DNA from 3 places in the Mesorhizobium sp. P160927 genome. Region 1 is predicted to be linked to each of the others. Evidence: predicted binding sites of a transcription regulator. Region 1 holds the regulator's gene; each other region holds the start of a gene.
The links. Region 1 encodes LexA, which represses DNA repair genes until DNA is damaged. Its sites were predicted from a motif close to TGTTCNNNNTGTGTTCNG; they were not measured.
Positions count from the first base shown of each region.

Region 2: a site for LexA is predicted at 5,329-5,346, ahead of recA (recombinase RecA). Genes of this name have one in related genera too.
Region 3: a site for LexA is predicted at 2,300-2,317, ahead of AC3CB8_RS14275 (PA0069 family radical SAM protein). Genes of this name have one in related genera too.

Region 1 is NZ_JBYMDW010000001.1:4,122,335-4,129,752, reverse strand. Features, by position in the region: gene AC3CB8_RS20185 (ComEC/Rec2 family competence protein) at 1-2,085, shown strand, start outside; gene lexA (transcriptional repressor LexA) at 2,079-2,822, opposite strand; gene AC3CB8_RS20175 (GntR family transcriptional regulator) at 3,231-4,001, opposite strand; gene AC3CB8_RS20170 (ABC transporter substrate-binding protein) at 4,151-5,137, shown strand; gene AC3CB8_RS20165 (ABC transporter ATP-binding protein) at 5,196-5,975, shown strand; gene AC3CB8_RS20160 (ABC transporter permease) at 5,981-6,904, shown strand; gene kynU (kynureninase) at 6,967-7,418, shown strand, end outside.
Region 2 is NZ_JBYMDW010000001.1:3,756,558-3,763,975, reverse strand. Features, by position in the region: gene AC3CB8_RS18230 (NADP-dependent isocitrate dehydrogenase) at 1-351, shown strand, start outside; gene AC3CB8_RS18225 (glutathione S-transferase family protein) at 368-991, shown strand; gene alaS (alanine--tRNA ligase) at 1,233-3,899, opposite strand; gene recA (recombinase RecA) at 4,171-5,271, opposite strand; gene AC3CB8_RS18210 (carbohydrate kinase family protein) at 5,553-6,497, shown strand; gene AC3CB8_RS18205 (pseudouridine-5'-phosphate glycosidase) at 6,575-7,418, shown strand, end outside.
Region 3 is NZ_JBYMDW010000001.1:2,971,565-2,978,982, reverse strand. Features, by position in the region: gene AC3CB8_RS14300 (membrane protein) at 1-41, shown strand, start outside; gene AC3CB8_RS14295 (4-(cytidine 5'-diphospho)-2-C-methyl-D-erythritol kinase) at 47-970, shown strand; gene moaB (molybdenum cofactor biosynthesis protein B) at 957-1,511, shown strand; gene AC3CB8_RS14285 (hypothetical protein) at 1,462-1,626, opposite strand; gene AC3CB8_RS14280 (glycosyltransferase) at 1,720-2,241, opposite strand; gene AC3CB8_RS14275 (PA0069 family radical SAM protein) at 2,392-3,546, shown strand; gene rnhB (ribonuclease HII) at 3,699-4,394, shown strand; gene AC3CB8_RS14265 (F0F1 ATP synthase subunit B) at 4,524-5,015, opposite strand; gene AC3CB8_RS14260 (F0F1 ATP synthase subunit B) at 5,026-5,625, opposite strand; gene AC3CB8_RS14255 (F0F1 ATP synthase subunit C) at 5,688-5,912, opposite strand; gene AC3CB8_RS14250 (F0F1 ATP synthase subunit A) at 6,001-6,759, opposite strand; gene AC3CB8_RS14245 (AtpZ/AtpI family protein) at 6,817-7,218, opposite strand.

The DNA of each region.
Region 1 (7,418 bases):
GTGGTGCTGATGGCGGTCTGTGCCTTCGTCTCGCGTTCGTGGTCGAAAACCCATCTGTGTTTCATGGCAGTGCTGTTGTGCGCGCTGGGCTTACTCGCGGCGAAGGTCGAAACATGGCGAGCCGGAACCCGTATGCTGGGTTCGGAAATCTCCACGCAATTGACCGGCCGCGTGGTCTCGCTCGAAGAGATGGAGAGCGGCCGCATCCGGCTGACCATGGACGTGATTTCGACCGCGCGGCCGAAACTGCGCTATGCGCCGGAAAGGGTCCGGCTTTCCGCACGCAAGATACCGCCGGGAATGACCGCCGGCTCGCTCATCACAGGCTACGCCAAACTGTTGCCGCCGACCGGCCCGGTCCGGCCGGACAGTTACGACTTCTCTTTCGACAGTTATTTCGCCGGCATCGGCGGCAGCGGCTTCTTCCTCGGCAATCCGACGGTTGTTTCCCCCGCTGACGGTGAGATGCCGCTATCGGCTCGCCTTTTCTCAGGCGTTGAAAATGCCCGCGAAGCCATCGCCGACCACATCAGGGGCAGCGTCGGCGGCGCTGAAGGCGAGATCGCGGCGGCGCTGATCGTCGGCGTGCGCGCCGGCATACCCGATGAAATCAATGAAGCGATGCGGCGTACCGGCATCTATCACATCATCTCTATTTCGGGACTGCATATGGCGCTTGTGGCCGGCACCATCATGGGTCTGCTGCGTGGTGCCTTCGCACTGTTACCAGACTTTTCCGCGCGCCGGCCGGTGAAGAAATACGCCGCCGCCGCCGCACTGTTCTCGATCGCCGCCTATCTCATGATTTCCGGTGTCGTCGTTGCGGCCGAACGCAGCTTCATCATGTTGGCGGTGATGCTGATTGCCGTCTTCTTCGATCGCGCTGCGCTGACCATGCGCAATCTGGCGATCTCGGCGATCGCCGTCATCCTGGTCTCGCCGCACGAGGTCGTCGGCCCAAGCTTTCAGATGTCGTTCGCCGCGACCGCGGCCCTGGTTGGCGCTTATGCCGGCTGGGCCGATCACCGTGCGGGAAAGACCAGGCCACCGCCGCCAAAGCGATCCCTGCCCGGGCTCCTGACGCGAAAATTCCTGCTGGCGACAGGTGGATTGGCCATGACGTCCATTATCGCCGGCAGCGCCACGGCACTGTTTGCCATCTGGCATTTCCAGCGGGTATCGCCCCTCAGCCTGTTCGCCAATCTGGCCGTGATGCCGATCGTGTCGGTCGTGATGTTCCTGGCCGTCGCTAGCGCGCTGCTGATGCCATTCGGACTGGATTGGCCGGCTCTCTACCTCATGGGCAAGGGCCTGACGGCGATGATCGCCGTGTCGGCGTGGATATCGGAGCGCTCTCCGGTCGACGGAGTCGGGCTGATTTCGCAGCAATCCGTGCTGCTGGTCACCGTCGCGCTGGTTATCGCGACGATGGCGACGACCTGGCTGCGGCTCGCGGCGCTGCCATTCGCGCTCGCCGGCCTGTTGACTGTGTCGCACACGCGCGCGCCCGATGTGCTGATCTCGGAAGATGCGCGGCTGGTCGCGCTGCCGATCGGCAATGGCGAACTGGCCGTCAACCGGGAACGTCCGAACGAATTCGCAACCGACAACTGGAAGCGCGCTCTGATCTCCGAAACAATCGTCAAACCGGAAATGTTCGACAAGACAGACGGGCAATTCGACGTTGCCAGTCCCGCCGACCTGCCGCCGGGATCGCCCTTCTACTGCCGCGAAGGCCTGTGCCTTGCCAGGCACCCTTCCGGCGCGATCATTGCTTATGTCGAGGACCGCAAGACCACCTGGAAAGCCTGCGCTTTCGCTGACCTGATCATCGTGAACGACGCGACCGCCTATGACGCCTGCCACAATCCACTGGTTCTCGTCGTCACCAAACGGCAGCTCGCCCGCAAGGGAAGCGCTGCCGTCTTCTTCAATCCCCAGTCGGCCACGACCCGGGCCGGGATCGAATTCGCCGTCGACGGACCATACCGACCCTGGCACGAACAGCGAAAATTCTCACGCGAGGCGAGGGGGCTGCCGCCGTACAAAAAACCCGACAAGCCCGATGGAAAGCCGGCTCAGTAGCGCCTGATCAACCCGACCAGCTTGCCTTGTACCTTGACCCTGTCCGGCCCGAAAATGCGTGTTTCGTAGGCTGGATTGGCGGCCTCGAGCGCGATCGAAGCGCCTTTGCGGCGGAACCGCTTCAGCGTCGCTTCCTCCTCGTCGACCAGAGCCACGATAATTTCGCCCGGGCTTGCCGTGTCGGCATTGCGGATAATGACCGTGTCCCCATCGAAGATACCAGCCTCGATCATCGAGTCGCCCTTGACCTCCAGCGCATAGTGCTCGCCGCCCATGATCATGTCCGGCGGCACCGAGATCGAATGCGTCTGATGCTGGATTGCATCGATCGGCACACCGGCGGCGATACGGCCCATGACCGGGATGGACACGGCTGAAACCGCATCGTCGTCGTTGCCGGCCGCGGGCAGGCGCGAAGGCGCAGCGGCCGGCCTGATCTGGCGTCCGAGACTGCCTTGGCCAAGGCTGCCTTGGATGACACTTGGCGAGAACTTCTTTGCCGCATTGAGGCCCGGCGCGATCGAGTCCGGCAGCCGCAGCACTTCCAGCGCGCGCGCCCGATTGGGTAGCCGGCGAATGAAGCCGCGCTCCTCCAGCGCCGTGATCAGGCGATGGATCCCCGACTTGGAGGCAAGATCGAGTGCTTCCTTCATCTCGTCGAAGGAAGGCGGTATCCCGCTTTCCTTGAGCCGTTCGTGGATGAACATCAACAGTTCATGTTGCTTGCGTGTCAGCATGGCGGCCCCCAAGACATTGAACGAAAGGTTGAACCAGAATCGAAAAAACAAACCCAGAACAAACACTATCTGTTCCAGTTGTGTTCTGCAACCGTTTAAAGTTTAATGAATTTGTTAAGGGGTCTGAAGTTTTTTGCCCCCGCCGGCGTCAGCAACCGGTCCTTTCCGCGATCGGCAGGCACATTGAAATCGTTTGGTTAATGGCCTGTGGCCTATCCGCCGATGGAGCTGGCATCAGCCATCTGGAAGGCTTCTTCCCACGGGGTACCGTATATTTCATGGATCCATTATTCGCGGAACGAAACGAAACCAAAATGCCAACCATTGGTAGCTCCGGGCGGCCATGGACCCGGGCGTTCGGCGCACTCCGGCCAGCGCGTGCGAATAGGCGTCGCGGAAGCGCTGAAGTTATCCCGACCCCTTCAAGCTGCCGGCGCGGGCGGCGTATCTGGTCGCGCCGCTGTCTTCGCTATGAACATAGACGTGCAGTGTGTAGCCGATATGCGCCGTCATCAGCGCCTTGGCCCGTTCGACGTCACGATCGAGTGCCGCTTCCATGATCGCGGTATGGTGTTCGATCGCGATCGCTTCGCGCAACGCCTCCATTGCCTGTTCATAGCCGTCCTTGAGGCCGGCCGCGGCCCGCAATGTCGGCGCCAGACCAAGAAAGCGATGATGCCGGCGCAACTGATCCGAGATTGTCGAGCGGAACCGCAACAGCCAGTCGCATGTGGCGGCGCTCAGCAGCGCCGCATGGAAAGCCTCGTGGTTCTCATCCCATCTGTCGACGGCCGTGTCGGAGGGATCGTCGACCGCCGTCTTGCAACGCGAGAGCCGGTAGTGGGCAGTGACTACGGCATCCTCCCACTCCCTGCCGCCTTTTTCCATCAATTCGAGGAACAGGGGTATCTCGACCACCATTCTGGCGCGTGCCAGATCCTCCAGCTCGGCCCGCGACACCGGAGCCACGGCAAAACCACGATTGCTGATGGCGGTGACCAAGCGTTCGGCCTCGAGCCGCGACAGGGCTTCGCGCAACGGTGTCCAACCGACGCCATATGTGCCGCGCAGCGCACTCAGTTTGAGCGGGGCGCCGGGCATGAGGCGCGTGGTCAGGATGTCGCGCCGCAACAGCTGATAGGCGGCTTCCGTTTTTGTGGAACTCGTCTCATCCCGCATCGTGATCAATCCGTCGTCTGGCTAAAAGTATATATGATACTGGGTCACTACAACAATTATATATAATGTTTGACACAGACCGGCGGACTGACCATGATCGCGGAGCAGCCGCGTTTCCAAGCGGCCCTGATCAAATCTGGGAGGAAATGATGTTGAAGTCGAAATCCGCTTGGTTGTCGGGTTTGGCCCTGGCAGGCGCATTGATGGTCAGCGCCGGCAGTGCCGCGGCCGATCAGATCCGTATCGGCATTGCCAATTTCGGCGAGCACCCGCAATTGAACGCCGCCATAGCCGGCTTCAAGAAGGCGCTGACGGATAACGGCTTCGTCGAGGGCAAGGACGTCGTCTACACGGAGAGCCACACCAATTTCGATGCGTCGCTGGTGCCGCAGATGATCGCCAAGCTGCAGGCCGAGCAGCCCAAGCTGATCTACACCATCACCACGCCGGTCTCGCAGATCGCCAAGAAAGCGCTCGCGGGTTCCGGCATTCCGATCGTTTTTGCCGCGGTCACCGATCCGGTGGCGGCCAAGCTGGTGCCATCATGGGACGCCGGAGACGAAGGCATGACCGGCGCCAGCGATCTGCAGGACGTCGCCGCGGTGATGGCCTTCACCAAGAAGCTGCTGCCGAACGCCAAGCGCTTCGGCGTGCCTTATAATCCCGGTGAGGCCAATGACGTTGCCTTGGTCGAAAAGATCAAGGCGGCGGCACCGGCCGCCGGTTTCGAGGTGGTCGAGCTCGGCATCGACAACGTAAATGACATCCAGCAGCGTATCGCTTCGTTCGCCGGCAAGGCCGACGTGATCTACGGCCCGGCCTCGAACCTGATTCAGCCGGCGATCGCCGCTGTCTCAGCGGCCGCCCGCCAGGCCGGTATCCCGGTCGTCAACTCCGATGACAGCGCGGTCCGCAACGGCACCGTGCCGGCGAGCTTCGCGGTCAATTACACCCAGGTCGGCATCAACGCCGGCAACATCGCCGCCGAGATCCTCAAGGGCAAGGATCCCAAGACGATCGCGCCGTCGCGCCCGGCCTACAAGGACCACATGGCAACGATCTCGCGCAAGGCGATGGCCGCGTTCGGCGTCGAGATACCGGCTTCAATGGCCGATTGCGGCTGCATCGTCGACTAACATCGGAACTGCTGGGATGATGGCGTCGGCGCCATCATCCCGAGGTCACGGAGGAACGATGCTCGAGATACGATCCGCGCGCAAAGTGTTCTACAAAGGCCAGGCCGACGAGAAGGTCGCGCTGGACGGTCTCAGCCTGTCCTTGGCCACGGGAGAGTTCGGGGTCGTCATCGGCTCAAACGGGGCCGGCAAGAGCAGCATGCTCAACGCCATTTCTGGTGCTCTTGTGCTGGATTCCGGCAAGATCCTGATCAATGGCGCGGATGTGACAGGGATGCCGGTGCACAAGCGTGCCGAAAGATTGGCGCGCGTCTTCCAGGATCCGATGCGCGGCACCGCCGCCAGCATGACCGTGGCGGAGAACATGCTGCTGGCCGACCTGCGCAGTCAAAAACGCACGCTGCGGCAGGGGTTGAACGCCACACGGCTGGCGTCCTACAAGGAGCGCCTGTCGATATTGGGCCTCGGCCTTGAAAACCGTCTCGATACCCGTGTCGACCTGCTCTCGGGCGGGCAGCGGCAGTCGCTGTCGCTGATCATGGCTGTCGGAGGATCGCCGGATCTGCTGCTGCTCGACGAGCATACGGCAGCGCTCGATCCGCGCACGGCCGAGATCGTCATGCGCGCGACGGTGCGCGCCGTCAATGCGCTGAAGCTGACCACCCTGATGGTGACCCACAACATGCAACACGCCGTCGACCATGGCAGCCGGGTGATCATGCTCGATGCCGGCCGGGTGCTCCTGGAAGTCACAGGGCAGGAGAAGGCGAGGGTCACGGTTGTCGATCTGATCGGCCATTTCTCCGTCAAGACCGATCGCATGTTGCTGGCGAGTTGATCATCATGGGTTTTGTTGGGGACGTTCTCGCCAGCTTCGTCGCGATCATGCCGGTCACCCTGGCGCAAAGCCTGATCCTGGCCTTTGTCGTGCTCGGGATCATGATCCCGTTTCGCATGCTGAATTTTCCCGATCTCACCAGCGAAGGCGCTTTTCCGCTGGGCGGCTGCGTCTGCGGCGTTCTCCTTGCCGCCGGCGCATCGCCGCTGATGGGCATCGCCGCCGCCCTTGTCGCCGGCTTCGCGGCGGGCTGCTGCACCGCCTTCATCCATCTGCGCTTCCGCATCCACACGCTGCTTGCGGGCATCCTGATGATGACGATGCTCTACAGCATCAACCTTCGCATCATGGGCAAGTCCAACCTGTCGGTCTTCGGTTCGCCCTCGGTGTTCGACTGGGTGCCGTTCGCGCGGCCGGGTTTCCCCGCCAGCAAGATCGTCGTCGCGGGTCTCCTCGCGCTTGTCGCCTTCATGCTGCTCTACATGTTCTTCAGGACCGAGAAGGGGACTGCCGTCCGCGCCGTGGGCGCCAATCCTGACATGGCCGAGGCGCAAGGCATCAATGTCTGGGCCGCGACCATAGGCGGTGTCGGGCTGGCCAGCGCTTTTTCGGCGTCAAGCGGTGCGCTGATGGTGCAGTCGCAAGGGTTCGCCGACGTCAATATGGGCCTGGGAATTCTCATCAACGGCCTTGCCGCGCTGATGATCGGCGAAGCCGTCGTCGGCAAGCAAACGGTCTGGCGGCAACTGCTGGCGCCCTTCGCCGGCGCGATCATCTACTACCAGCTGGTGTCGTTCTGCCTTGCGGCCGGCATGCCGCCGCCTGACCTGAAGCTTGCGACGGGCCTGTTCGTGCTGGCCATGCTTGCCTTGCCCAGCCTCAAGCGCAGCCGGGGGTACGCACCGGTTCGCGAAGCTATTCGTGAGTAGCCCGGCGTGAATCACCAAGGCGGAAATAACCAGGGCGTGAATAACCAGGAAATGTACAAATGATGCGTGCAACGCTCGATCTCGCAGCCGTCGGAGCCATGGACGCGGCGGACCCGCTGCGTGCCATGCGCGACCGGTTCATCTTGCCGGAAGGCGTCATCTATCTCGACGGCAATTCACTCGGCGCCGCGGCACCCGCCGTCTTCGACGAGCTGCGGAAAGCCGCGACCCAGGAATGGGCGCAGGATCTGATCCGTGCCTGGAACACCGCCGGCTGGTTCGACATGCCGGTCGCGCTCGGCGACCAACTGGGGCGGCTGATCGGCGCGGCGGCCGGCCAGACGGTGGTCTGCGATACGACCTCGATCAACATCTACAAGGTGCTGCATGCCGCACTCGGCATGCGGCCGGACCGCTCGGTCATCGTCGCCGAGGGCGACAGCTTTCCAACCGATCTCTACATGGCCGAAGGCGTGGCCTCGACGCGCCCCGGCACGGTGTTGCGGCTTGAGGG
Region 2 (7,418 bases), 370 kb from region 1:
CTGATGACCTCGGTGCTGATGACGCCGGATGGCAAGACGGTGGAAGCCGAAGCCGCGCACGGCACCGTGACGCGCCACTATCGCCAGCATCAGAAGGGCGAGGAAACCTCGACCAATTCGATCGCGTCGATCTTCGCCTGGACGCGAGGCCTCGCGCACCGCGCCAAGCTCGACGACAACGTCGAACTGAAGCGTTTTTCCGAGACGCTGGAAAAGGTCTGCATCCAGACTGTCGAGAGCGGCTTCATGACCAAGGACCTGTCGCTCTTGATCGGCCCCGATCAGCCTTGGCTCTCGACCACCGGCTTCCTCGACAAGATCGACGAGAATTTGCAGAAAGCGATGGCCTAACCCACCTCGAGGACAAATGGGCAAGCCGGTCGTCTACGGCGCGGACTACAGCGTCTATGTACGCATCGTCCGGCTTGCGCTCGAGGAGAAAGGCATTGCCTACGACATAGTGCCGGTCGACATCTTTGCAGAAGGTGGCGTGCCGGAATGGTACGGCAAACACCATCCCTTCGGCCGCATCCCGGCCTTCGAGCATGATACTTTCCGCCTGTTCGAGGCGAGCGCGATCGCTCGCTACGTCGACGAGGGTTTTGCGGGCCCTGCTCTCCAGCCGACCGATCCGCTCGCCCGCGCAACCATGAACCAGATCATCGGCATACTCGACGCCTATGCTTACAGGGCGATGGTATGGGACGTCGCCGTCGAGCGGCTGCAGAAGACGGAGCCGGACGTGGCTTTGATCGCCAATGGCCTTCGGCAAGCCGAGACGGTGCTCAAGGTGTTGACGTCACTGAAGGCACAAGGCCCATGGTTGCTCGGCAACCAGCTGACGCTTGCCGATCTGCACGCGGCGCCGATCATCGCCTACTTCGTCAAGGTTCCAGAAGGGCACAACTTGCTGACGCAGTTTGCAGGCATCTGGGATTTGTATTTGCGAATGGCTGGCCGCCTGAGCTTCGTGCGTACCGAAAAAGCGTAATTCGAGGTGAGCTTCCTCCACGTCAGCGCCGCCCCTCATTGCCCTGCCGGGCCTTTCTCTCCGTGAACGGGGAGAAAGAGGCTGGTCGCATTGCCGGCGCTCTCCTGCAACGAGGGCGATTGGCGAAGGCCGCGACGAAAGCGCCCTTCTCCCCGTTCAACAGGGAGAAGATGGCGGCAGCCAGACGAGGGGCGGCGCTGCCCTAAGAGAAAGGATTTCGCCTAGCCCCACGCGTGGGTAGCTACGCTGCTTCCAGCGCCGCCCTCACTGCCGCGATCGCATCATCGGCCTTCGACGCATCCGGGCCGCCGGCCTGGGCCATGTCGGGGCGGCCGCCGCCGCCCTGCCCGCCCAATGCGGCGGAGGCCACGCGAACAAGGTCGACGGCGCTGAAGCGGCTGACGAGATCATCGGTGACTGCGACCACGACGCTCGCCTTGTTGTCCTCGCCGGCGCCAACGAACACGACGACGCCAGAGCCCAACGAAGTCTTGCCCGCGTCGGCCAACGGTTTCAGGTCCTTCGGCGAGACACCTGACACCGCCTTGCCGAGGAAGCCGACGCCAGCGACAATCTCGTTGGCGGCAGGAGCATCGGCAGGCGACCCGCCGCCCAGCGCCAGCTTCTTGCGCGCTTCGGTCAAGTCCTTCTCGAGCTTCTTGCGCTCCTCGAGCAGCGCTTCGACGCGCGCTGGCACATCCGCGGGCGATATCTTAAGCGTCGCCGCCGTGGTCTTCAGGCGTCGGTCCTGCTCATCGAGATGCCTGCGCGCGGCTTCGCCGGTCAACGCCTCGATGCGGCGCACGCCGGCGGCGACAGCACCATCCGAGACGATGCGCACCAGGCCGATATCGCCGGTCGCCCTGACATGCGTGCCGCCGCAGAGCTCGACCGAATAAGGCCGGTTGGCCTTGGCGCCATGCAAGCCCGTGCCCATCGACACGACGCGCACCTCATCGCCATACTTCTCGCCGAACAGCGCCATCGCGCCCTCGGCAATGGCGTCGTCGACCGACATCAGGCGCGTGGTCACCGGGCCATTCTGCACGACGATCTCGTTGGCCATGCGCTCGACCTCTTCCAGCTCCTGCGCGGAGATCGGCTTGTTGTGCGAGATGTCGAAGCGCAGACGCTCGGGTGCGACCAGCGAGCCCTTCTGCGCGACATGGGTGCCCAGCACCTCGCGCAACGCCTCGTGGATCAGGTGCGTCGCGGAGTGGTTGGCGCGCAGCCTGGAGCGCCTGGCATGATCGACCTTCAGTTCGACCGCGGCACCCGCCCTGACCATGCCTGCGACCACCTTGCCGAGATGCACGAAAAGGCCATCGGCCTTCTTCTGCGTGTCGGAAACCTCGATCGAGAAGCCCTCGCCCGAGATCATGCCGGTGTCACCCATCTGGCCCCCGGACTCGCCATAGAAGGGCGTCTGGTTGACGACCACGGCGACCGCATCGCCCTTGCCGGCGCTGTCGACGGTCTTGCCATCCTTGACCAGCGCCTCGATGAGGCCTTCCGCCTGCTCGGTTTCGTAGCCGAGGAATTCGGTGGCGCCGGTCTTTTCACGCACGGAAAACCAAACCGTCTCGGTGGCGGCCTCGCCGGACCCGGCCCAGTGCTTGCGCGCCTCCGCCTTCTGCTGCTCCATCGCATTGGTGAAACCGGCAAGGTCGACCGAGATGCCGCGCTGTCGCAGCGCATCCTGCGTCAGGTCGAGCGGGAAACCATAGGTGTCGTAGAGCTTGAACGCCGTTTCGCCATCGAGCATGTCGCCGGCGCCGAGCTTCTCCGTCGCCTCGGAGAGCAGCCCGAGGCCACGCACCAGCGTCTTGCGGAAGCGGGTCTCCTCGAGTTTCAGGGTCTCGGCAATCATCGTTTCGCCGCGTGCCAGTTCGGGATAGGCCTGGCCCATCTCGCGCACCAGCGCCGGCACCAGCTTCCACATCAGCGGCTCGTTCGCCCCCAGCAACTGCGCATGGCGCATGGCGCGGCGCATGATGCGGCGCAGCACATAGCCGCGGCCTTCGTTCGACGGCAGCACGCCGTCGGCGACCAGGAAGGAGGACGAGCGCAGATGGTCGGCAATGACGCGGTAGGACGCGACCGTTTCGGCGTCGGGCGCGCGCCCAAGTGCCGAGGACGCCGCATCGATCAAATGACGAAACAGGTCGGTCTCGAAGACGCTCTCCACCCCTTGCAGGATGGATGCCATGCGCTCCAGGCCCATCCCTGTGTCGATCGAAGGGCGCGGCAGGTCGACCCGCTCCTCTTTCGTCACCTGCTCGTACTGCATGAACACCAGGTTCCAGAATTCAAGGAAGCGATCGCCGTCTTCCTCGGGACTGCCGGGAGGCCCACCCCAGATGTGCCCGCCACGATCGATGAAGATTTCCGAGCATGGTCCGCAAGGACCGGTGTCGCCCATCGCCCAGAAATTGTCCGAGGTCGGGATGCGGATGATGCGATCGTCGGAGAAACCAGCGATCTTCTTCCAGAAGCCGGCCGCCTCGTCGTCCGTGTGATAGACGGTGACCAGCAGCTTGTCCTTCTTCAGCCCGAACTCCCTGGTGATGAGGTTCCAGGCAAGCTCGATGGCACGCTCCTTGAAGTAATCGCCGAAAGAGAAATTGCCCAGCATCTCGAAGAAGGTCAGGTGGCGCGCGGTATAGCCGACATTGTCGAGATCGTTGTGCTTGCCGCCGGCGCGAACGCTTTTCTGAGCTGTGGTGGCACGCGAATAGGGTCGCTTCTCCAAACCGGTGAAGACGTTCTTGAACTGCACCATGCCGGCATTGGTGAACATCAATGTCGGATCGTTGCGCGGCACCAGCGGGCTCGAGGCCACGACCTCGTGGCCCTCCTTGCGGAAATAGTCGAGAAAGGTCGACCGGATCTCGTTGACGCCACTCATGGATACTGCCTTTTCAAGAGAGCCGCCGGCCGGACCGGCGGGAGATGGCTCTGTATTTTCTAGAAGATGGAGTTGGCCTTTTAGCCGTAGCTCTTGACCCTGTCCAGAAACACGGAATTAAGCCAATTCGCGCTTTGCACCGGCACTTGCGGGGCCGCCCAAACGAAAACCGCCAGCGCGATGGCCGGCGGTTTGGAACGCGTTACTACAGAACTCTGTTACTTAAGCATCGGGTAATAGGCTGGATTTATGGCCAAACTCCGGCCGTTGCCTACATCGCGCCGGCTTCGTCCTCAAAACCGTCGTCGCCATTGCCCTCGGAGCCACCATTTTCGAGGAATTTTTCGGCGATCAATCCGGCATTCTGCCTGAGCGCCAGCTCGATCTCGCGCGCGGTGTCGGGATTGTCGCGCAGGAACAGTTTCGCATTCTCGCGGCCCTGGCCGAGACGTTGCGAATTGTAGGAGAACCAGGCGCCCGATTTCTCGACCACGCCGGCCTTGACGCCAAGATCGACCAGTTCGCCGGTCTTGGAGACGCCCTCGCCATACATGATGTCGAACTCGACCACCTTGAAGGGCGGCGCCAGCTTGTTCTTGACCACCTTGACGCGGGTTTGGTTGCCGACGACCTCGTCGCGATCCTTGACCGAGCCGATACGGCGGATGTCAAGGCGAACCGAAGCGTAGAATTTCAGTGCGTTGCCGCCGGTCGTGGTTTCGGGCGAACCGAACATGACGCCGATCTTCATGCGAATCTGATTGATGAAGATGACCATGGTGTTGGAGCGCGAGATCGAGGCGGTCAGCTTGCGCAACGCCTGGCTCATCAGGCGGGCCTGCAGGCCCGGCAGCGAATCGCCCATCTCGCCCTCGATCTCGGCACGCGGCGTCAGCGCCGCCACCGAATCGACCACCAGCACGTCGATGGCGCCGGAACGCACCAGCGTGTCGCAAATCTCCAGCGCCTGCTCGCCGGTGTCGGGCTGCGAGATCAGCAGGTTTTCAAGATCGACGCCGAGCTTGCGGGCGTAGACCGGATCGAGCGCGTGTTCGGCATCGACGAAGGCGCAGATGCCGCCCTTCTTCTGGGCTTCAGCCACGGTGTGCAGGGCCAGGGTCGTCTTACCGGAGCTTTCCGGCCCATAGATCTCGATGATACGGCCGCGCGGCAAGCCACCGACGCCGAGCGCGATGTCGAGACCGAGCGAGCCGGTCGGCACCGTCTCGATCTCGACGACCTGCTCGTTGGCGCCGAGCCGCATGATCGAGCCCTTGCCGAAAGCCCGCTCGATTTGCGACAGCGCCGCATCCAGAGCCTTTGATTTGTCCACTGCCTTATCCTCTACCAGCCGCAAAGAATTCTGAGCCATGATACATCACCCCTTGGTCGTCAATGAAGGCCGGACAATCCGTAATCCCTGCCATTTTGTACCTTTTTTGTTCTCATTTGGCAAGGGGTGACAACCAACTGAAAAACAAGCGATATTGCGATTTGTTCTTTTTTTGTCTCGCAATCCCGGGCATGAACGGGCTGCGCATTGGGCCAGACGGCTCGATCGTATCGCCCGGCCGAATCGCCGACCCGCATGCGGAGCTCTGTCGCGCACTCTAGCGCTTGTGCGGCTGCAACAACAAAGGTCATATCGCCGCCATGGTGAAATCCCCGAAGATACTAGCCGTGGGCGGCGCCCATATCGACCGGCGTGGCCAGGTGTACGGTCCCTACGTGCCGGCCGCCTCCAACCCCGGCACGATGCGCGAGGATGTCGGCGGGGGCGTCTTCAATGCGTTGCGCAGCATGGTGCGGCGCGGCGTGTCGGCCTCCCTGTTGTCGATGCGGGGCGGCGATGCGTCGGCCGATACGGTTTCACGGGCCATCGCCGAGGCAGGCATCGCTGATCTTTCGGCGGTGTTCCTCGACCGTACCACGCCGAGCTACACGGCATTGATCGATCGCGAGGGCGAATTGATCGTCGGCTTTGCCGACATGGCGCTGTATGACCTGGCTTTTCCCAAACAGATCAGGCGTTCCAAGATACGCCAGGAGGTGGCCGCCGCCGATGCCATCCTGTGCGACGCCAATTTGCCGTCGGCCGCCCTGGAGCGGCTGCTGTCGCTCGCCGCCGGCAAACCGGTTTTCGCCATCGCGATTTCGCCGGCGAAGGTAACGCGGCTGATACCGGTTCTCGGCGGGCTGGCCCAGCTCTTCATGAACCGGCGAGAGGCCGTCGTGCTGGCAGGCGTCAATGCAGGGGCCGCCGAGCGGGAAATGGTCGATGGGTTGCGGTGCAGCGGCCTTGCCCGCGGCGTGGTCACGGCCGGTAACGGCCCTGTGCTGGGTTTCGACGAGGCAGGCGCCTTTTCGATCCTGCCGCCTGTCCCCAGAAAAGTCGCCGATGTCACCGGCGCCGGCGACGCGCTGGCAGGTGCGACGGTCGCAGCACTGCTGCGCGGCCTGCCACTGCGCCAGGCCGTGCGCGAGGGCGTCGCCGCGGCAACGCTGGCCATCGAAAGCGCCAATGCAGTGCCCGAATTCACCGCGGCGAGCTTCGCGGAAGCGCTGGCCCTTGTGCCGGATGCCAGGGAAGTGGCATGAGACCGGCAAATTCATAACGCGCATCGAAGCCACGCTTTCCTGATGGATGCGCCGCACTCCGGATTGGAGATCAGAGAATGACGCCAGAGACCGCTCGCCCCTTCATCGATATCCACGTACCGGTGGCGCAGGCCCTGGCCGCCGGGCGCCCGGTGGTGGCGCTCGAAAGTACCATCATCACCCATGGCATGCCCTACCCCGACAATGGCGCCATGGCGGCCAATGTCGAAAAGATCATCTCTGACGGCGGCGCGGTGCCTGCAACCATCGCGGTGGTCAACGGCCGCATCAAGATCGGGCTTTCGGACGGCGAACGCGAATCGCTGGCGATGACCGGTGACGCCATGAAGCTGTCGCGCGCCGATCTCGGCTTCGCCGTCGCGCAAGGCCGCACCGGTGGCACCACCGTCGCCGCTACCATGATCGCCGCTGATATGGTCGGGATAAAGGTGTTCGCCACCGGCGGCATTGGCGGCGTGCACAAGGGGGCGGAAAAGAGCTTCGACATCTCGGCCGACCTCGATGAATTGGCGCGTACACCGGTCATCGTCGTCTCGGCCGGCGCCAAGGCGATCCTCGACATCGAAAAGACGCTGGAAGTGTTGGAGACCCGCGGCGTGCCCGTGGTCGGCCATGGCTGCGAGACGATGCCGGCCTTCTGGTCGCGGCAGTCACCGTTCCGGGCGCCATTGACCTTGCACAGACCGGAAGATATCGCGCATTTCTACCGGACACGCCTCGCTCTGGGCTCGGGCGGCGGCATGCTGATTGCCAATCCCGTGCCGGAATCCCACGAAATCCCCGCTGAAGAAATGGCGGGCTACATCGAAGCCGCCCAAAAGGCGGCCGAAGCCCTCAACGTCACCGGCAAGGCCGTGACGCCGTTCCTGCTGGGAAAAATCCTCGAACTCACCGGCGGCC
Region 3 (7,418 bases), 1.2 Mb from region 1:
AGGATCCGCGGACCGGCGAATACCGGCTGGCCAAGGACTGACCCTCATTTTACTCGCAATCGAGACCGCGGAATCCGGTCAGCGTGTCCGGACATGGGCCGCACCCGCCAAGATAAACCTAGCTTTGCACGTCACCGGCAGGCGCGCCGATGGCTATCATCTCATCGACAGCCTGGCTGTGTTCACGCGCTTTGGCGACAGGATCGAGATCGCGCCGGCCGACGCCGATGAGTTCAGCGTGTCCGGACGCTTTGCGGCGGACGTGCCGCTCGATGGCGGCAATCTGGTGCTGAAGGCTCGCGACGCCTTGCGGCAGGCCGCCGGCGTTCGGAGCACGCCGCCCGTATGCATCAGGCTCGAAAAGAACCTTCCGGTCGCATCCGGCGTGGGCGGAGGTTCGAGCGATGCGGCAGCCGTGCTGCGCGGGCTGACCGAGAGCTGGGGGCTAGAGCTCGATAGCGTTGAGCTGGCGCGGATCGGTCTTTCGCTCGGCGCCGATGTGCCGATGTGCCTGGCGGCAAAGCCGCTGATCGCGCGCGGCATCGGCGAGGAACTGTCGATAGTGCCGGATTTTTCGGCACTGGGTCTCGTGCTGGTCAATCCGGGCGTTCCGGTCTCGACGTCGGAAATCTTCGCCGCGCTTTCCCATCGCGATAGTGAGCCGCTGCCGCCGCTGCCGCGCAGTATCGATTTTCACAGCCTGCGCAACTGGCTGGAAATCACCCGCAACGATCTCGAGCAGCCAGCCCTTACGATGCAGCCCGCCATAGGCAGGGCGCTTTCATGGCTTGATAAGGCCGGATCGGGCTTTTCACGAATGTCCGGATCGGGTGGGACGTGCTTCGGCCTGTTCGAGACCGGCAATGTCGCCAAGCGCGCGGCGGCCGAGATCCGCAGCCGCCAGCCCGACTGGTTCGTCGCGGCAACGCGCAGCATGGCGTCGGAGGCTGGGCGAGATGGCCAGAATTGACGAGAGCCGTGCCTTCATTCCGGTGCGCATCGCGGTGCTGACTGTTTCCGACACACGCAGCCTTGCCGACGACAAATCCGGCCAGACACTGGTCGATCGCATCACCAAGGCCGGCCACATCCTGGCCACCCGCGATATCGTCACCGACGACCGCGAAAGAATCCGCGACACCGTTCTGGCATGGTCGCGGGACAAGGCCATCGACGTCGTGATCACCACTGGCGGAACCGGTTTTACCGGACGCGATGTGACGCCCGAGGCGCTGGAGCCGATCTTCGAAAAGCGCATGGACGGCTTTTCGGAAGTGTTCCACCGCATTTCCTATGACAAGATCGGCACCTCGACGATCCAGAGCCGGGCGACCGGCGGTGTCGTCAACGCCACCTTCGTCTTTGTGCTGCCGGGCTCGCCCGGCGCCTGCAAGGACGCCTGGGACGGCATCCTCGAGCCACAGCTCGACTACCGGCACATGCCCTGTAACTTCGTCGAGATCATGCCGCGCCTGGACGAACATCTGCGGCGCGGCAAATCGGCCCCGTAAAAGCCTCCAGCACCTCCTGCATCACCGCGCGGATCACTTCGTGCAGCCCATCCGGGTTCGAAAGCAGAATGTCTTTGACGGCAGCGATGGCGGATTTATCTTCGGTCTTGGTCATGGTGGCGTTCCTTCGCGGGAATCAGGTGACGTTGAACATCACCAGCCTGCCATGAACGCCCTCTCTCAGCGAATTTGCAGAACTCTCAGCACACTACCGGCGGCGCTTGTACCTGGGCGGCGCCGCCCAGATCTCGGCGTCGAGTTTCTTTGTCGCCAGACCTCGTGCCAACGCCTCGGCGCTGCCGGCATTCTTGGACAGAGATGCCGCCTGTCGCTTGCTGATTACCAGTCCGTCGGCGAGCGCGCGGTTCGCGGAAAAGACCCGGGCCAGGAACGGTGGACGGCTGCCCCGCGCCCGCGAGAACCGGGCCGCCATTGTCTGCCTAGCCGTATGGGCGAGGACGGCGTCGATCCAGCCCTCCACCAGCCTCGCACCCGGCTCGAGAAACAGCAGCCAGTCACCCTTTGCCTGGCGGATGCCGGCGGCGATGCCGCCGCTCCCCACATAGTGGCAGCCGGCATGCTCGGCGACGCGATGCGTCTGGTCGCTGGAGCCGGTGTCGCAGACGACGACCTCGCGCACCACGCCCTCGACCGCGCCGCCAATCAGCGTCGACAGCGTACGGGCGAGCCCCTCCTCGTCATTGTGCGTTTCAATCAGAACACTGAGCATGATTAGCCGAATACCGGAAAGCGTCGATCGGCGCCAGTTTTCGCGGCGCACCATAGAAAGTTCTTGATTTGTTCTCATCGACGAAATAGGAATAATTTCATGAGCAGAGCGATTCGACACAACATGAACAGTCCTTGGGAGCGGGCGAAGATGGAACCGATCATGCGCGCCGACATTGCAGCCTTCGGAGCAGGACGAGCCGAAATGGCCAATGCAATGATCGAGCAGAGCGGCATGCGGGTCCGTCCGGACCGCAACCGCGGCCGGTCGGCAGGCATCAATCCGTCCGGCCGGTTCGAACCTGTCAGCCGGCATGTCTTCGACGACGGCTGGAGTTCGCTGGAGGAACTTCCTCCCTTCAAGACCGAGGTGCAGGTGGAAAAGCCGCGCACCATCATCACCCGCAACGAATTGCCCGACATCTCCTTCGACCGGTCGATCAATCCCTATCGCGGCTGCGAACACGGTTGCGTCTATTGCTTCGCGCGGCCGACGCACTCGTTCATGGGCCTGTCGCCGGGCCTGGACTTCGAATCCAAGTTGTTCGCCAAGCCCGACGCGGCACGCCTGCTCGACAAGGAATTGTCAAAGGATGGCTACCAGCCGCGCACCATCGCCATCGGCACCAACACCGATCCCTATCAGCCGATCGAGAAGCAGTACCGGATCATGCGCGAAATCCTCGAAGTGCTGGAGGCGCGCGGCCACCCGGTCGGCATCGTCACCAAATCAGCCCTGGTCGTGCGCGACATCGACATTCTGTCGCGCATGGCGGAGCGGGGCTTGGCCAAAGTGGCGCTGTCGGTGACGACGCTTGACCGCATGCTGGCCAGGACGATGGAGCCTCGCGCATCGACGCCGACCAAGCGGCTGGAGGCGATCAGGCAGCTTTCGGATGCCGGTATCCCCGCCTCGGTGATGGTGGCGCCGATCATTCCGGGCCTGACCGACCAGGAGATGGAACGCGTCCTCGATTCGGCGCACCATGCCGGGGCGCGCGAGGCTGGCTACGTGGTGCTGCGCCTGCCGCTGGAGGTCAGCCCGATCTTCAAGGACTGGCTGCTGCGCCACTATCCCGACCGCTACCGCCACGTCATGTCGCTGATCCGTTCGATGCGCGACGGCAAGGACTACGATTCGGAATGGGGCAAGCGCATGAAGGGCGCCGGACCCTATGCCTGGCAGATCGGCCGGCGCTTCGAAATCACCGCCAAGCGGCTCGGCCTCAATGCCGAGCGGCGTACGCTGCGGACCGACCAGTTCGTCGCTGCCGGCAAGGACCAGGAGCAGTTGATGCTGCTCTGAACCGAAAATCGCCTCGGCTGTTCATTGCCGCCGTGGCAAAGAAATCCCGTCCGGCCTGCCCCGGCCTGCAGACGGTGCCCTCCCGGTCCGGCGCCCCACCCGACCCGGAGGGACTTGCGGAGAATCGGAGCCGATGCGAACCTCGCCGCAACATGGCTCGCGCGCGTTCTGATTCTCCGCCTCTCTTCGAAATCGTCGAGAAACCCGATTTCTCCTTCGAGACGAAGGCGATGGCCGATGGTTTGTGGCCGGTCGCGGGGATGGACGAAGCCGGCCGCGGCCCGCTCGCGGGTCCTGTGGTCGCGGCGGCAGTGGTGCTCGACCCCGCCAATATTCCCGAGGGTCTCGACGATTCCAAGCGGCTTAGCCACTTGCAGCGCGAAGCGCTGTTCCTGCACATCATCGGCTCCGCTCTCGGCGTCTCGATGGCGTCGATCAGCGCCGAGGGCATCGATGGCAGCAACATCCTCAAGGCGAGCCTCGAAGCGATGCGCCGCGCACTGGTCGGGCTGCCGGTGCAGGCTAAGCTCGCGCTCGCGGATGGGCGCGACGTGCCGCCGGGGTTGCCCTGCGAGGGGCGCGCGCTGATCAAGGGCGACCAGCGCTCCCAGTCGATCGCCGCGGCCTCGATCGTCGCCAAGGTCATGCGCGACCGCATGATGCGCGGCTGCGGCAATCATCACGACCGCTACGGCTTCGAAGTCCATATGGGCTACGCCACGGTCCGGCACCGCACGGCGATCGAGGCGCATGGGCCAGTGGCTCGACTGCATCGCTCCTCGTTTGCGCCGTTCCGACTGGGCGGGACGGATGTGGTTGAGGAAGAGAGCTTGGCCGGGCTGGAGTAAGGCGACGGCAGTGGTAATGCCGATCTTGCCCACGAGGGCGGAGATTGGCCGCTTTGACGCGCCGCTTTCTCCCAACAAAAAAAGCCGCCAGGTTGCCCGGGCGGCTTCATGTCAGCGACTGAAGAACGCTCAGTTCAGCTTGGCCTTCACGTCCTGCAGCGCGGACCTGAACAGGTCGGCTCCGGCCTTGGCGTCAACCTTGGCGGCGAGCAATGCGCGAGCCGCCTCGACGGCTATGTCGACGGCGCTGGCGCGCACTTCGGCAACCGCGTCACGCTCGGCTTGGCCGATCTTCTGCTCGGCAAGCGCGGTGCGCCTGGCAACGTAATCCTCGGTCTTCTTGTGGGCGTCAGCGGCCAGCAATTCGGCCTCGCGCTTGGCGGCCGCTACAATGTCGGCGGCCTCCTGCTCGGCTTCCTTGCGCTTCTTCTTGTATTGGCCGAGCAGTTGCTGGGCTTCGTCGCGCAGCTTGCGGGCCTCGTCGAGCTCACTGCTGATCCTGGCGGCGCGGGCGTCGAGCGCCTTGGCGATCATGCCGGGCACCTTGATGTAGACGGCGATGGCCAGGAAGATGATCAGGGCAATCGTGGCCCAGAGCGTTGCGAGAGATGTAGCGTCCATGATGCGCTCCTCACCGGGCCACGGATTTGACCGCGGCCGCGATCTCGGCCTTGCTGGCCTTGCCGCCAACGAGTGCCTCGACGATCGCCGAAGCGGTATCCTCGGCGATGCTGCCGACTTCCTTCATGGCATTGGCCTTGATGGAAGAAATGCGTGCCTCGGCCTCGCCAAGCTTCTCATCGAGCGCGGCCTCGATTTTCTTGCGCGCGGTGTCGGCTTCCGCCTTGGCCGCATCGTTGGCCTGCTGGCCGATCGAGTTCGCGTTCTTCTTGGCTTCCGCCAGTTCCTGCTCGTAAGCGGCAACGGCGGCGTCGGCCTCGCCCTTCAACTTGGCTGCCTGGTCGAGATCCTGGCTGATGCGGTCGTTGCGGACATCGATGATGCCCCCGACGCGCGGCATCACGACCCGCTTCAGGAAGAGGTAGAACAGCCCGAACGTGATCGCCAGCCACAGAAGCTGCGACGGAAACGTCTCCGGATTGAATGGCGGAAACGTGCCGTGCGCTTCGGCAGGCACGCTGGTGCCGGAATGCGTGTCGCCTCCGGTCGCAGCGTGGCTGGTGTCAGCTGATGGCGCGGACTCTTGCGCGAAGGCAGATGTCACGAACATGGACTATCCCCAGATATCAGGCCCGCCGCTTGCGCGGCCGGCCTGTCCAATCTTCTCAGTACTCAGCCGAACAGGGCCAGAAGTGCGATGAGAAGCGAGAAGATGCCCAGAGCTTCGGTCACGGCGAAGCCGAAGATCAGGCGGCCGAACTGGCCGTCGGCAGCCGACGGATTGCGCAGCGCGCCCGAGAGGTAGCTGCCGAAGATGTTGCCCAGGCCAATGCCCGCGCCACCCATGCCCAGGCAAGCGATGCCGGCGCCGATGTACTTTGCTGCTTCTGCGTCCATTTGTTCAACTCCTTTGGATCTGAAATTCCGTTGCGATTTCCATCCGGCGCCAGTGTTGGAAACCCTTGGGCCGGAAACTCTTGGGGCCTTAGTGCCCGGGATGCAGGGCGTCGTTGAGATACATGCAGGTCAATACCGCGAAGACGTAGGCCTGCAGGAAGGCGACCAGCAATTCAAGCGCCGTCAGCGCCACCGCCATGGCCAGCGGCAGGACCGAGCCCGCGACGCCGACCGCGCCGAGTGCGGAGAGGCTGACGACGAAGCCGGAGAACACCTTGAGCGTGATGTGGCCCGCCAACATGTTGGCGAACAGACGAACCGAGAGGCTGACCGGGCGCGACACGAAGGAAATGACTTCGATCAACACAACCAGCGGCAGCAGGAACACCGGCACGCCATGCGGCACGAACAGTTTCAGGAAACCGAAACCATGCTTCATGAACCCGTAGACCACCACGGTTCCGATCACCAATGCGGCGAGACCGAAAGTGACGATGATGTGGCTGGTGACGGTGAAGAAATAGGGGAACAGGCCGAGCAGATTGGCGACCAGCACGAACATGAACAGCGAGAACACGAAGGGGAAGAACTTCATGCCCTGCGTGCCGGCGGCGTCGCGCAGCATGTTGCCGACGAACTCATAGGCCATCTCGGAGACCGACTGCAGCCGGCCGGGGACCAGGCTGCGGCTCGACGTCGTCAGCAGCAGGAAGGCCGCCGCAACGACCACGGTCGCGACCATGAACAGTGCGGAATTCGTGAAAGACAGGTCGTAGCCGCCGATATTAATCGGAACCAGCTTGATGATATGGAACTGGTGGATCGGATCGACCTTGTCAGCTGCCACGTTCTAACCCCGTCAATGCCGCGTACGGCCAAATTTATCATTGCCGCGCGAGAGCGGCTATTTGCTGTTGTCCCGGTCAGGGCGCGATTTGTTGCCCTGTCCGAATTCCGCCACAACGCCAGCTGAACGCATGACATTGAGCACGCCGGCGCCAAAGCCAAGCAGCAGGAAAACGATCAGACCCCACGGCGATGTCCCCGCCATACGGTCGATGATCCAGCCGATGCCGGCGCCTACCACCACCCCGGCGATAAACTCGCTGGATAGTTTGATCGCCTGACCGTATCCGGTCACTGGTCTCGCGTCGTCTTTCCCCTCGAGCCGGTTCGGCAGCCTTGTCGCAAGCGATGCTCCAAGTTCACGCCGACGTCGCTCAAGATCGTCGTCGCGGATTTCAGGGTCATGCTGCTTGCCGCGGCCGGTTTCTCCGGTTCCGTCTGGCCTGTTTTTCTCGGCCATCGCAACCCCCCTGCCCGGGCAGACCGTCACCGTCCGTCCGTTTCTAAAGTCGCCGGCAACATAGTTAGAGGGTTTGCGCCCGTCAAGCCACGGAGGGAAGTTCCGCGCTGTGTATTTTACCTAGTAAAATCAGATAATTAGAAAGGTGCGACATCGTGCCCTTTGCGATCGGCGGGATGCGCCGCGCGAATCCCCCCGAC